DNA from 3 places in the Bradyrhizobium guangzhouense genome. Region 1 is predicted to be linked to each of the others. Evidence: predicted binding sites of a transcription regulator. Region 1 holds the regulator's gene; each other region holds the start of a gene.

Region 1 (4,179 bases):
CCTGCAACAGGCGCTCGATCTGCGCCATCGCCGCGGCGAAATCCTTGGAAGGTCCTGCCCAGCGCGCGCTATAGATGCCCGGTGCGCCGTCGAGTGCGTCGACCACGATGCCGGAATCATCGGCGAAGGACGGCAGGCCAGTGGCCTGCGCCGCGGCGATCGCCTTGATCGCGGCGTTGCTGCGGAAGTCGTTGCCGGTTTCGTCGGGCTCGCCCAAGCCGAGCTCACCGGCGGACACCACCTCGATGCCGTGAGGCGCGAGCAGCTCCTTCATCTCGGCGAGCTTGCCGGGATTGTGGGTCGCGATGACGAGCTTTCCGGTGATTCGGCGGTGCATGGGCCTATTGACTACGCGACAGCCAGTTTCTGCAAGTCGACCAGACGCGCGATGCCTTTTTGCGCCAGCGCGATCAGCTTCAGGAACTCGTCTTGCGTGAACGGCTCGCGTTCCGCTGTGCCCTGAACCTCGATGATGCGGCCATCGCCGGTCATGACGAAATTGGCGTCGGTCTCGGCTTCCGAATCCTCGGCATAGTCGAGATCGAGCACCGGCGTGCCGTTGTAGATGCCGCAGGAGATCGCGGCGACGTTGTCGCGCATCACGTTGGCCTTGACCATGTTGCGCGCTTTCATCCAGGCGATGCAGTCGGCAAGCGCGACCCAGGCGCCGGTGATCGAGGCGGTGCGGGTACCGCCATCGGCCTGGAGCACGTCGCAATCGACCGTGATCTGGCGCTCGCCGAGCGCTTCGAGATCGACGATGGTGCGCAATGAGCGGCCGATCAGACGCTGGATCTCGACGGTGCGGCCGCTCTGCTTGCCGGCGGCGGCCTCGCGGCGGGTGCGTTCGGAGGTCGCGCGCGGCAGCATGCCGTATTCGGCGGTGACCCAGCCGCGGCCCTGGCCCTTCAGCCACGGCGGCAGGCGGTCTTCCAGGGTGGCGGTGACGAGCACATGGGTGTCGCCGAATTTCACGAGGCAGGAGCCTTCCGCATATTTGACCACGCCACGCTCCAGCGTCACGGGGCGCAATTCGTCGGGCGCACGGCGGCTTGGCCGCATGGGAAATCCTCCAGAACTCATGAGGTCTAGAACACGGGGTAGGGCTGTTCGCGGTGCTTGTAGGTGGGGTCAGGGTGGGCAGCAAGGCTTTTTCACCCCCTGATATCCACCCCGCAAACGCCACGCTTGTCAGAAGCATCCAGGATGGACAAATTATGAGCATCTAAGAGGAGTTACCGTCTGTGGCCCATCATGATCCGATCCATGTGATCGCGCCGCGCGCAGGCCTCGCCCAGCTCAACGAGCGTTCCCGCGACATCTTTCGTCAAATCGTCGAAAGCTATCTCGCGACCGGTGAGCCGGTCGGCTCGCGCAACATTTCCCGCCTGATCGCGATGCCGCTGTCGCCGGCCTCGGTCCGCAACGTCATGGCCGATCTGGAACAGCTCGGGCTGATCTACGCGCCGCACACCTCGGCCGGCCGGTTGCCCACGGAACTCGGCCTGCGTTTCTTCGTCGATGCCCTGATGCAGGTCGGCGATCTCAACGAGGCCGAGCGGCAGTCGATCCAGAGCCAGCTCGCCACCGTCGGTCACGCCCAATCCGTCGAGGCGGCGCTGGATCAGGCGCTGACCCGGCTCTCCGGGCTGACCCGCGCGGCCGCGGTGGTGCTGACGCCCAAATCCAATGCGCGGCTGAAACACATCGAATTTGTCCGGCTGGAACCGGAAAAGGCGCTGGTGATCCTGGTCGGCGAGGATGGCCAGGTCGAAAACCGCGTGCTGACGCTGCCGCCGGGAGTTCCCTCCTCGGCGATTACCGAAGCCGGCAACTTCCTCAATGCCCGGATCCGCGGCCGTACGCTCGCGGAAGCACGGCTCGAGCTCGAAACCGCGCTTGGCGAGGCTCGCGCCGAGCTCGATCAATTGACGCAAAAGGTGATTTCGGCCGGGATCGCGAGCTGGTCGGGCGGCGAGAACGAGGACCGCCAGCTCATCGTCCGCGGCCACGCCAATCTGCTGGAGGATCTGCACGCGCTGGAGGACCTCGAGCGCGTCAGGCTGCTGTTCGACGATCTCGAGACCAAGCGCGGCGTGATCGACCTGCTCGGGCGCGCCGAAACCGCTGAAGGTGTCAGGATCTTCATCGGCAGCGAGAACAAGCTGTTTTCGCTATCGGGCTCCTCCACCATCATCTCGCCCTATCGGGATGCCGCAGGCCGCATCGTCGGTGTTTTGGGCGTGATCGGGCCGACCCGGCTGAATTATGCCCGCGTGATCCCGACCGTGGACTACGCCGCTCGCATCGTCAGTCGCCTGCTGGGGGGCTGACCGGCATTTGAGCCGATCACGGGCGCTTGATTTTCAGCGCCCGAAGCACGATATCCGGGCCAGAAAACCTCCCCTTGAGACGAGTTCGAGAAGCAGCCGATGACCGATCCAACCCGGCAACCCGAAGACACGACTGCCGCGACCGGCGAGCCCGTGGTGTCGAAGCCCTACATCATGCCCGACGACCCCGAGCCGGGCTCGGTCGAGCTGTTGCAGAAGGAAGCCGCCGAGGCGCGCGACCGCATGCTGCGGACGCTGGCCGAGATGGAAAATCTGCGCAAGCGCACCGCCAAGGAAGTCGCCGATTCCAAGCTCTACGGCATCACCGGCTTTGCCCGTGACGTGCTCGACATCGCCGATAATCTCCAGCGCGCGCTCGATGCCGTTCCGGCCGAAGCGCGGGCGGCGGCCGATCCCGGCCTGACCGCGCTGATCGAGGGCGTCGAGCTCACCGAGCGTTCGCTGCTCAACGCGCTGGAAAAGCACGGCGTGAAGAAGCTCGATCCGCAAGGCCAGAAGTTCGATCCGAACTTCCATCAGGCGATGTACGAAGTGCCTGATGCATCGGTGCCCGCGGGAACCGTCGTGCAGGTCATGCAGGCCGGCTACACCATCGGCGAGCGCGTGCTGCGCCCGGCGCTGGTCGGCGTCGCCAAGGGCGGCGCGAAGGCTGCGCCTGCGGCGAACAGCAACGAAGCGAACTGAGCGGCGTTAAGCCGCGTCCTGAAAATTGAAGATGTCATTCCGGGCGATGCGAAGCATCGAACCCGGAATCTCGAGATTCCGGGTTCGGCTCTGCGAGCCGCCCCGGAATGACTGCGCGATAACCTTACGCGCTGACCGCGATATCCGACGACTGAATCCGCTTCACGCCGGCCTTGGCCATGTCGGCCCAGGCCTTTGCCAGCGAGCCCTGCGTGTCGATGCCGCGGCAGGCGTCTTCCACGACATAGACTTCAAAGCCCGCCTTGCGCGCATCGAGCGCGGTCCAGGCGACACAGAAATCCGTCGCGAGACCGGCAACGAAGACGCGCTTGATCTTGCGCGACTTCAGATAGGCGGCAAGGCCCGTCGTTGTCTTGCCGTCGGCTTCGAGGAACGCCGAATAGCTGTCGACGTCCTTGTGAAAGCCCTTGCGGATGATGAGCTCGGCCTGCGGGATCGAGAGATCCTTCGAGAGCGAGGCGCCATCGGTGCCCTGCACGCAATGGTCGGGCCACAGCACCTGCTTGCCGTAGGGTAGGTCGATGGTCTCGAACGGCTTCTTGCCCGAGTGAACCGACGCGAAGGAAACGTGGCCGGGCGTGTGCCAGTCCTGCGTCATCACCACGTTCGAGAATGCTTTCGCCATCTTGTTGATGACGGGCACGACCTGCTCGCCTTCCTTCACCGCGAGGCTGCCGCCCGGCAGGAAGCAATTCTGCACGTCGATCACGAGCAGCGCGGACGAGTCGTCCGGCTTGATCGTGGCTGCCGCAAATATCGCGGATGGAGCAAGGCTCGCGAGCGCCGTCGTCGCCATCGCAGCCAAGATTTGTCGTCGATTGAGCATCGTCCGCCTCCCCTCCAGAATGATCTCAAGTTGATCCAGTGGGGCAAGCCTAGTTCCGTTCGTGTACGAACGAAAGCCTGAAAATGCAGCCGGAATTGGTGATTGGTTGGGCTGACGCCACTTGCTCTGTGCACCTCTCCCGCTTGCGGGAGAGGTCGCTGCGCTCGCAGAGCGCGGCGGGTGAGGGCTTTCTCCTCTTGGGGGTTCTCGATTGCGGAGGCACCCTCTCCCCAACCCTCCCCCGCAGGCGGGGAGGGAGCGCATCTCGTTCGGAGATGCTGCTATCCCTTCGGC
Region 2 (4,179 bases), on a different replicon from region 1:
CTGCTCTGAGCGGCTGATGCATCGGCGCCTTTCTGACGCTCGTGAGATAGGACTTCTGCACCTCCTCCGAATAAGTGGACACCTGTAGTAGCTCAGAGAGCCCGGAGGTATCGAATGCCAGAACGTCAACTTCGATGGTTCACAGAGGACTACAAACGCTAGGCCGTTGAACTGGCGGTATCGAGTGGTCGATCGATCGGATCGGTCGCCAAGGAGCTCGGTCTGCGCGGTGCTGCGCCGCTGGATAGACAAATTCCGGCAGGAGCCGGCATCGGCGGCGTGGCGGCCCACCACGCAGGCGACGCCGATGCCGAGATCCGGCAGGTCCATCGCGAGAGCAGCCAGCGGCAGTTCTCGAGTCCACGCCGCCCTGCGGACGCGGGGACGTGGGCCAGCCGTGGCCGGATCGAACGGCTGATGCGACGGCATGGCATTCGGGCGATCATGGCGCCGCCATGTCGCGTCCGCACCACCGACAGTCGCCACAATCTGCCGATCGCACCAAACCTGATCGCGCGCGACTTCACCGCCGCGGCCCCAAACCGGGTCTGGCTGGCCGATATCACCTACGTCCCACGGCGGAGGACTGGCTGTACCTGGCAGCCGTCATGGACCTCTTCAGCCGCAAGATCGTCGGTTGGGCGATGCCGGATCACATGCGGGTCGAACTCGTCTCCTCCGCACTGACGATGGCGCTTCGCCAGCAGCGGCCGGACGCCGGATTGGTCCATCATTCCGATCGCGGAGTGCAGTACGCTTCACACGAGTATCGCGCGGCCCTTACCGCCGCGGGCCTGACGCATCGACTGCTACGACAATGCCCCGATGGAGAGGTTCTTCCACACCCTCAAGACCGAGCTCGTTCATCATCGTCAGTACCAGACCCGTGCCGAAGCCCGGCGCGACATCTTCGCCTTCATCGCGGGCTTCTCCAATCGAACCAGGCTCTATTCCGCCATCGGATATATCCCTCCGATCGAGATGGAGCTAAAAGCCGCTTAAACCCGTCCGCTTTCTCGGGGGAAGATCAGAGCGCAAAAAGAGGTCAGTCTGACGCACTATCGAGATTGAAGACCGCGTTGAGCGGGGCGACTAACGGCGAAAATCGAAGCATTGTTGCTGATGGATGTTAGGCTCCGAACCACATCTTTCGTCTTGTCTGCAATGTTCTTTGTCCGTCACTTGCGCTCGCTGTCGTGACAATCGGCATTTCTTCTCTCCGCACAGCCGGGACACCCGAGGACCCAACAGCATACAACCTATCGCCACGGCCGATTCAACCCTCATGCGAGCCATCCTGGTGTGAGATAGTTGCAGTAGCTACGCTATCGCCTTGTTTGCTACCTTCAAACTCGCGTCACCAATCCTCTCAAGGTGATGCGGGGGCGGACTCGGCGTATCCCCCGATCCAGTCGTGTGCCGCCCCCACTCTTCGCGAGCGGTCTGAAGAAGATGCGGTGAAACCGGGGGCGTTGCATCTCGTTGCCTCCCCGGAAGCCCATCTCGTCGCAATATAAGACGCGAGAAGCATGCGTATACGATCATCAGCATCACCGCGGAAGAAGGGCGGACGAAGCGCGATTGAACTTTGCGTGAGCGCTGATCTCGTCTTGATTCAGTTCTCCCGCGCGGGCGTTTCGTTCAGCTCCTTGAAGAGGTCGCCGCCGGCCCCTGGCCGCTTTCATCCAGCTCCGGTCAACTGCCAAGGTTAGCGATGGAGCGAGATGAAAAAAGGCGCTATTTTTCAAGATCGGCTTGCCTAGAACGAGACGGCATCCCGAACCTGTTCACACTCCTTGGCTGTTGCGGATGTCGCGGCTAACTCGATGAGAATTCCGTCCACTGAAGCAAGCCCGGCGAACTCCTGTTACGTCGCGCGTTCATCAGCGCTAGGGTTCGTTTCGGCCGGAGCCGTATCCGAGCAGTCAATGAGACCAAGAATGGCTTTAGCAACTACTAAGACTCTCGAGCGCACCAATGTCTGAGCGTTCTTCCAGGCCAAGAGCATCCGCCGCGAAATCGTGCAGACCTCGGCCGAGCAGGGCAACCTCACACTGCGCTAATAGCGGCCGGGCCAGTTAGCTACGATAAATGATTCTGGCAGAGACGACTTCTGAGTGTGATTTTTTGCTGGAAGCTCTTGCTCCTGTAGAAGCCCCGTCCTATTTCAGCTGCGTCTGCGCTAGCACTCGTAGGCATCGATTGCTCACAAGGTTGAAGTCTCAACTCGTGCAAATATTAGGAGGACTGCATGAAATTCCGTCCGCTTCACGACCGCGTCGTGGTCAAGCGCATCGACGCAGAAGAGAAGACCGCTGGCGGCATCATCATTCCCGACACTGCCAAGGAAAAGCCCTCCCAGGGCGAAGTCGTCGCCGTCGGCCCCGGTGGCCGCGACGAAGCTGGCAAGCTGATCCCGATCGACCTGAAGGTCGGCGACCGCGTGCTGTTCGGCAAGTGGTCCGGCACCGAGGTCAAGATCGACGGCCAGGACCTGCTGATCATGAAGGAGAGCGACGTGATGGGCGTTCTCGAGGTCGCCGAGTCCAAGAAGAAGGCGGCTTAAGAGCCTCCCTCCTCCCTCCAGTCAAACACCTTAAGGAAAATTCCAGATGGCAGCCAAAGAAGTCAAATTCTCGGTTGAAGCGCGCGACAAGATGCTGCGCGGCGTCGACGTCCTCGCCAACGCGGTGAAGGTCACGCTCGGTCCGAAGGGCCGCAACGTCGTGCTCGACAAGTCGTTCGGCGCTCCCCGCATCACCAAGGACGGCGTCACCGTCGCCAAGGAGATCGAGCTCGACGACAAGTTCGAGAACATGGGCGCCCAGATGGTGCGCGAAGTCGCCTCGAAGTCCGCTGACGCGGCCGGCGACGGCACCACCACCGCCACCGTGCTGGCCCAGGCGATCGTGAAGGAAGGCGCCAAGTCGGTCGCCGCCGGCATGAACCCGATGGACCTCAAGCGCGGTATCGACCTCGCGGTCGAGGCTGTGGTTGCAGACCTCCAGAAGAACTCCAAGAAGGTCACCTCGAACGACGAGATCGCCCAGGTCGGCACCATCTCGGCCAACGGCGACCAGGAGATCGGCAAGTTCCTCTCCGACGCCATGAAGAAGGTCGGCAACGAGGGTGTCATCACCGTCGAGGAAGCCAAGTCGCTCGAGACCGAGCTCGACGTCGTCGAGGGCATGCAGTTCGACCGCGGCTACATCTCGCCCTACTTCGTCACCAACGCCGACAAGATGCGCGTTGAGATGGACGACGCCTACATCCTCATCAACGAGAAGAAGCTCTCCTCGCTGAACGAGCTGCTGCCGCTGCTCGAGGCCGTGGTGCAGACCGGCAAGCCGCTGGTCATCGTCGCCGAGGACGTCGAAGGCGAGGCCTTGGCCACGCTTGTTGTGAACCGTCTGCGCGGCGGCCTGAAGGTCGCGGCCGTCAAGGCTCCGGGCTTCGGCGATCGCCGCAAGGCCATGCTGCAGGACATCGCGATCCTGACCGGCGGCCAGGCGATCTCGGAAGATCTCGGCATCAAGCTCGAGAACGTCACGCTCAACATGCTCGGTCGCGCCAAGAAGGTGATGATCGACAAGGAGAACACCACGATCGTCAATGGCGCCGGCAAGAAGGCCGACATCGAGGCGCGCGTGGCCCAGATCAAGGCGCAGATCGAGGAGACCACCTCGGACTACGACCGTGAGAAGCTCCAGGAGCGTCTTGCCAAGCTCGCAGGCGGCGTCGCGGTGATCCGCGTCGGCGGCGCGACCGAGGTCGAGGTGAAGGAGCGCAAGGATCGCGTTGATGACGCGATGCATGCGACCCGCGCGGCTGTCGAGGAAGGCATCGTCCCGGGCGGCGGCGTCGCCCTGCTCCGTGCCTCCGAGCAGCTCAAGGGCCTGCGCACCAAGAACGACGACCAGAAGACCGGCGTCGAGATCGTGCGCAAGGCGCTGTCGGCTCCCGCTCGCCAGATCGCGATCAACGCCGGTGAAGACGGCTCGGTGATCATCGGCAAGATCCTGGAGAAGGACCAGTACGCCTACGGCTTCGACAGCCAGACCGGCGAATACGGCAACCTGGTCTCCAAAGGCATCATCGACCCGACCAAGGTGGTCCGCACCGCGATCCAGAACGCAGCCTCCGTTGCAGCGCTCCTGATCACCACCGAAGCCATGGTCG
Region 3 (4,179 bases), 1.0 Mb from region 1:
CTTCCTGCACCGCGGCGCGGGTGGCGTTGAGCGCGTCCTCGACGCGGTCCTTCTTCTCCTTGACCTCGATCTCGGTCGCGCCGCCGACGCGGATCACCGCGACGCCGCCGGCGAGCTTGGCCAGGCGCTCCTGGAGCTTCTCACGGTCGTAGTCCGAGGTGGTCTCCTCGATCTGGGCCTTGATCTGGCCGACGCGGGCCTCGATGTCGGGCTTCTTGCCGGCGCCCTTGACGATCGTGGTGTTCTCCTTGTCGATCACCACCTTGCCGGCGCGGCCCAGCATCTTCACCGTGACGTTCTCGAGCTTCATGCCGAGATCTTCGGAGATCAGCTGGCCGCCGGTGAGGATCGCGAGGTCTTCCAGCATCGCCTTGCGGCGATCACCGAAGCCCGGCGCCTTGACGGCGGCGACCTTGAGGCCGCCACGCAGGCGGTTGACGACCAGGGTCGCCAGCGCCTCGCCCTCGACGTCCTCGGCGATGATGACGAGCGGCTTGCCCGACTGCACCACTGCTTCCAGCACCGGCAGCATGGCCTGCAGGCCGGAGAGCTTCTTCTCGTGCAGGAGGATGTAGGCGTCCTCGAGCTCGGCGGTCATCTTCTCGGGGTTGGTGACGAAGTACGGGCTGAGATAGCCGCGGTCGAACTTCATGCCCTCGACGATGTCGACTTCGGTGTCGAGCGACTTGTTCTCCTCGACGGTGATGACGCCCTCGTTGCCGACCTTCTGCATCGCCTGCGCGATCATCTTGCCGATGGCCGAATCGCCGTTGGCCGATATGGTGCCGACCTGGGCGACCTCGGAGGAGGCGGCAACGGGCTTGGCGCGCTTCTCGATGTCCTTGACGACGGCATGGACCGCAGTGTCGATGCCGCGCTTGAGGTCCATCGGGTTCATGCCGGCGGCGACCGCCTTGGCGCCTTCGCGCACGATGGCCTGGGCCAGCACGGTCGCGGTGGTGGTGCCGTCGCCGGCGAGGTCGTTGGTCTTGGAGGCGACCTCACGCACCATCTGGGCGCCCATGTTCTCGAACTTGTCCTCGAGCTCGATCTCCTTGGCGACGGTGACGCCGTCCTTGGTGATGCGGGGCGCGCCGAACGACTTCTCGATGACGACGTTGCGGCCCTTCGGGCCGAGCGTCACCTTGACCGCGTTGGCGAGAATGTCGACGCCGCGCAGCATGCGATCGCGCGCGTCTCCGGAAAACTTGACGTCCTTGGCAGCCATTGTCTGCAATCCCTGTTATGTCGTGTTGTGTCTGGTGATCTCTGGCGGAATGATGGATGCCCGGACCTGACGATCCGGGCATGACATTCAGCGGCCGTTCAGGCTGACGGCCTTAGGCCATCACGCCCATGATGTCCGACTCCTTCATGATCAGGAGCTCTTCATTGTCGATCTTGACCTCGGTGCCAGACCACTTGCCGAACAGCACGCGGTCGCCGACCTTGAGGTCGATCGGGATCAGCTTGCCAGCCTCGTCGCGGCCGCCGGGGCCGACGGCGACGACCTCGCCCTGGGACGGCTTTTCCTTGGCGGTGTCGGGAATGATGATGCCGCCCTTGGTCTTTTCCTCGGCGTCGATACGTTTGACCACGACACGGTCATGCAGCGGACGAAATTTGGACTTAGCCATGACGTTTCCCTTTGGAGGCTCGCTTCTCGATAAGCAGCGGAAGTGGGTGGGGGCGGCGCTGCCGTTGCCCCTCTTGCCGAGGGGCGAGCGGCGCGCTTAGCAATCGGTCTTTCCGAGTGCTAATAGTGCGCAGGGGATATGGCTTGGCTGCGATCCTGTCAAGCAAAGGTGGTTAAGCGATTGGTGAGGCGGATATAGGATGGTGGCATTGGAAACTCGTTCGGGTGACAGGCGTATCTTAGGACGTCATTGCCCTGGCTACGGTTTTGCGCTTGGCTGCGGGACGGATGCGGCCATGGTTTTGTTCGGGGGAATGCCATGATCAGTTCAGCTCACGCACGCACGCTTGCCAACCTGGCGGGGGCCTGTTGCCTGGCGCTGCTGCTGGGTGCCTGCGGCGGCGGCGGCCTCAGCCTGCCGTCCTTCTCCTCGTCCCAGCCGGCGCCCGAGGCCGAGCCCGGCGTCGCGCCGGAAATGCCGGCCTCGATCCGCGCCGACGAGATCGTCGGCCGCTGGGGCCTCGCCTCGTTCCAGAACCCGGCCGACCGTGCCCGCACCGAGGCAGCCGCAAGGGCCCAGTGCAAGAACCCCTACGTGATCGGCGCCGGTTCCTCCGGCGGAGTGATCATGCATCTGGCCGACCAGGCGACGCCGCAGGAGCTGCGGCTGAAGGGCTCGCCGACCGGCAAGAACTATATCGGCCCGTCCGGCCCGACGCCCGGCGAGCAGGACCGCGAGATCGTCTCCTTCGACGGCCGCGTGATGATCACCCGCTTCGTCGACAAGGACGCCGCCACCCGCTACGGCAACATGGTCTACGTCCGCTGCGGACCGAAGGCCTAGTCTCTAACCTCCGTCATGCCCCGGCTTGACCGGGACATCCGGTACGCCGCGGCTTCTCGGCTCTATTACAACCGTCTCTGGAATACAGGATCGTCCGCCTTCGGACGATGACAGTGGGGGCGCCAAAAACAAAAAACGCCGGCCCGAGGGCCGGCGTTTTGTTTTTCTGCTTGTCGCGTCCGCTTAGTCGAACAGCGCGTCGATGTCGTCCTGCGAGGCGTGGCCGACGTCGCCGGCGAGCTTCGGGCCGTTGAGGAGCTTGTCGTCCTCGCTGCGGGTGTCGACATGCGCGGGCACGTGAGCCTTGATCGCGTCGACGCCGCCCCAGATCTCCATCATCGCATTGATATGCTGCTCGATGAACTTCATCGTGGACATGACCTTGCTGATGCGCTGGCCGGTCAGGTCCTGGAAGTTGCAGGCCTCGAAGATCGAGATGACGCGTTCCTGGATGTCGTCGGCGAGGCGCTTCTGCTGGTCGGCCGATTGCACCTTGGACATCGCGCTGGCCGCCTGGTCGATCGATTCTGCGGCTTCGAGAATTTGCTGGGTCGCCTGTTCGGTTCCGCCGACCACCGCGCCGAGCTCACCATTGACCTTGGCCATCTCGCCGCCGTCGAAGCTCTTGCCGTGCAGGGTTGCGATCTCGCGCTTGGTGCGGTCGATGGCGTCGTGGATGAGGTCGAGCTCGACCTTCAGCTTCTCGCACTGCTCGATCTGGGCCCGATAGGTTTCCAGCAGCGCGCGCGTATCGGCAACTTCCTGTGCCACGACGGCGTCGCTCGGCGGCAGCGCGGCCTGGCTGCTTCGTGCCATCTGGGCGCGGATCGCGCGCAGCTCCGCCATGATTTCGCTATGCATCGGGCCTGCCTCTTCAGTCACGTCCAGAATCGGCATCTCGCCACCGGTGATATCTTCGACACGAAAACGCTTGCGGTGAACAGCCATCAGGATACTCCCCCCACCTCACTCACGCGTCTTTGTAGACAGAAGCGATTTAACACGAGGTTCACGTCCGGAACTGTTGTGCGGCCGCGCGCGACGCCACGCAAACACACGATTAACCATGCGCCTGTGTCCTTCATCGAAAATAAACGCTGATCGACAAATTGGCGCATCATGCGCGACGTGGTGAATCGAAACGCCTGATCTGTTTACCAAACGCAACGGAGTTTGCTCTTTATTGACCACGTCGAGGACGCGAAAGATCAGCCAGCGCGTTCGGCGGCGAATGCAACTAGACGAAACAGTACAGAGTACGTCGATGTTCAAGAAAATGTCTGTCGCGCTGCTCGGCAGCGCATGCGCCTTCATTGTCGGCGCTACCAGCGCGAGCGCCTTCGACAATACCGTGCCGAACGATCCGCCCGCGGTGCTCTACCAGCCGCAAATTGCCCCCGCGCCGGTGCGCGTCGCCTCCAATGCCAATATGGGCGGCGGCTTCATCGAGTTCCTGTTCGGCGACGGGCCCGGCCGTGGTCCGGCCTATGCGCCGGAGCAGCCGGTCTATCAGCAGCAGCCGGCTTACGCCGATCCGCGTCGCATGCCGCCGATGGGCGAGCCGCAGATGCAGGGCGGCTATCAGCAAGGCGCGAGCTACCAGCAGGAAGCGGTCGATCCGCGGCAGCGTCCGTTCGATCCGAAATTCGAGAAACAGCTTGTTGACTATAGCGGCAAGGAAAGCGCCGGCACCATCGTG

Evidence for each region. The regulator HrcA, encoded in region 1, represses chaperone genes, less so after heat shock. The targets are predictions, from matches to a motif close to GTTAGCACTCNCNNNNNGNGAGTGCTAAC.
Region 2: a site for HrcA is predicted at 2,182-2,210, ahead of XH91_RS35235 (co-chaperone GroES). Genes of this name have one in related genera too.
Region 3: a site for HrcA is predicted at 1,733-1,761, ahead of XH91_RS30280 (co-chaperone GroES). Genes of this name have one in related genera too.

The regions. Positions count from the first base shown of each region.
Region 1 covers NZ_CP030053.1:183,514-187,692, reverse strand. Annotated here, with positions in the region: gene rdgB (RdgB/HAM1 family non-canonical purine NTP pyrophosphatase) at 1-337, opposite strand, end outside; gene rph (ribonuclease PH) at 349-1,062, opposite strand; gene hrcA (heat-inducible transcriptional repressor HrcA) at 1,245-2,333, shown strand; gene grpE (nucleotide exchange factor GrpE) at 2,433-3,038, shown strand; gene pncA (bifunctional nicotinamidase/pyrazinamidase) at 3,163-3,885, opposite strand; gene XH91_RS00890 (hypothetical protein) at 4,167-4,179, opposite strand, start outside.
Region 2 covers NZ_CP030054.1:260,788-264,966, forward strand. Annotated here, with positions in the region: partial or broken gene XH91_RS39670 (IS3 family transposase) at 347-1,002, shown strand; gene XH91_RS35235 (co-chaperone GroES) at 2,252-2,566, shown strand; gene groL (chaperonin GroEL) at 2,613-4,179, shown strand, end outside.
Region 3 covers NZ_CP030053.1:6,346,134-6,350,312, reverse strand. Annotated here, with positions in the region: gene groL (chaperonin GroEL) at 1-1,228, opposite strand, end outside; gene XH91_RS30280 (co-chaperone GroES) at 1,341-1,637, opposite strand; gene XH91_RS30275 (hypothetical protein) at 1,956-2,480, shown strand; gene XH91_RS30270 (protein phosphatase CheZ) at 2,664-3,428, opposite strand; gene XH91_RS30265 (L,D-transpeptidase) at 3,745-4,179, shown strand, end outside.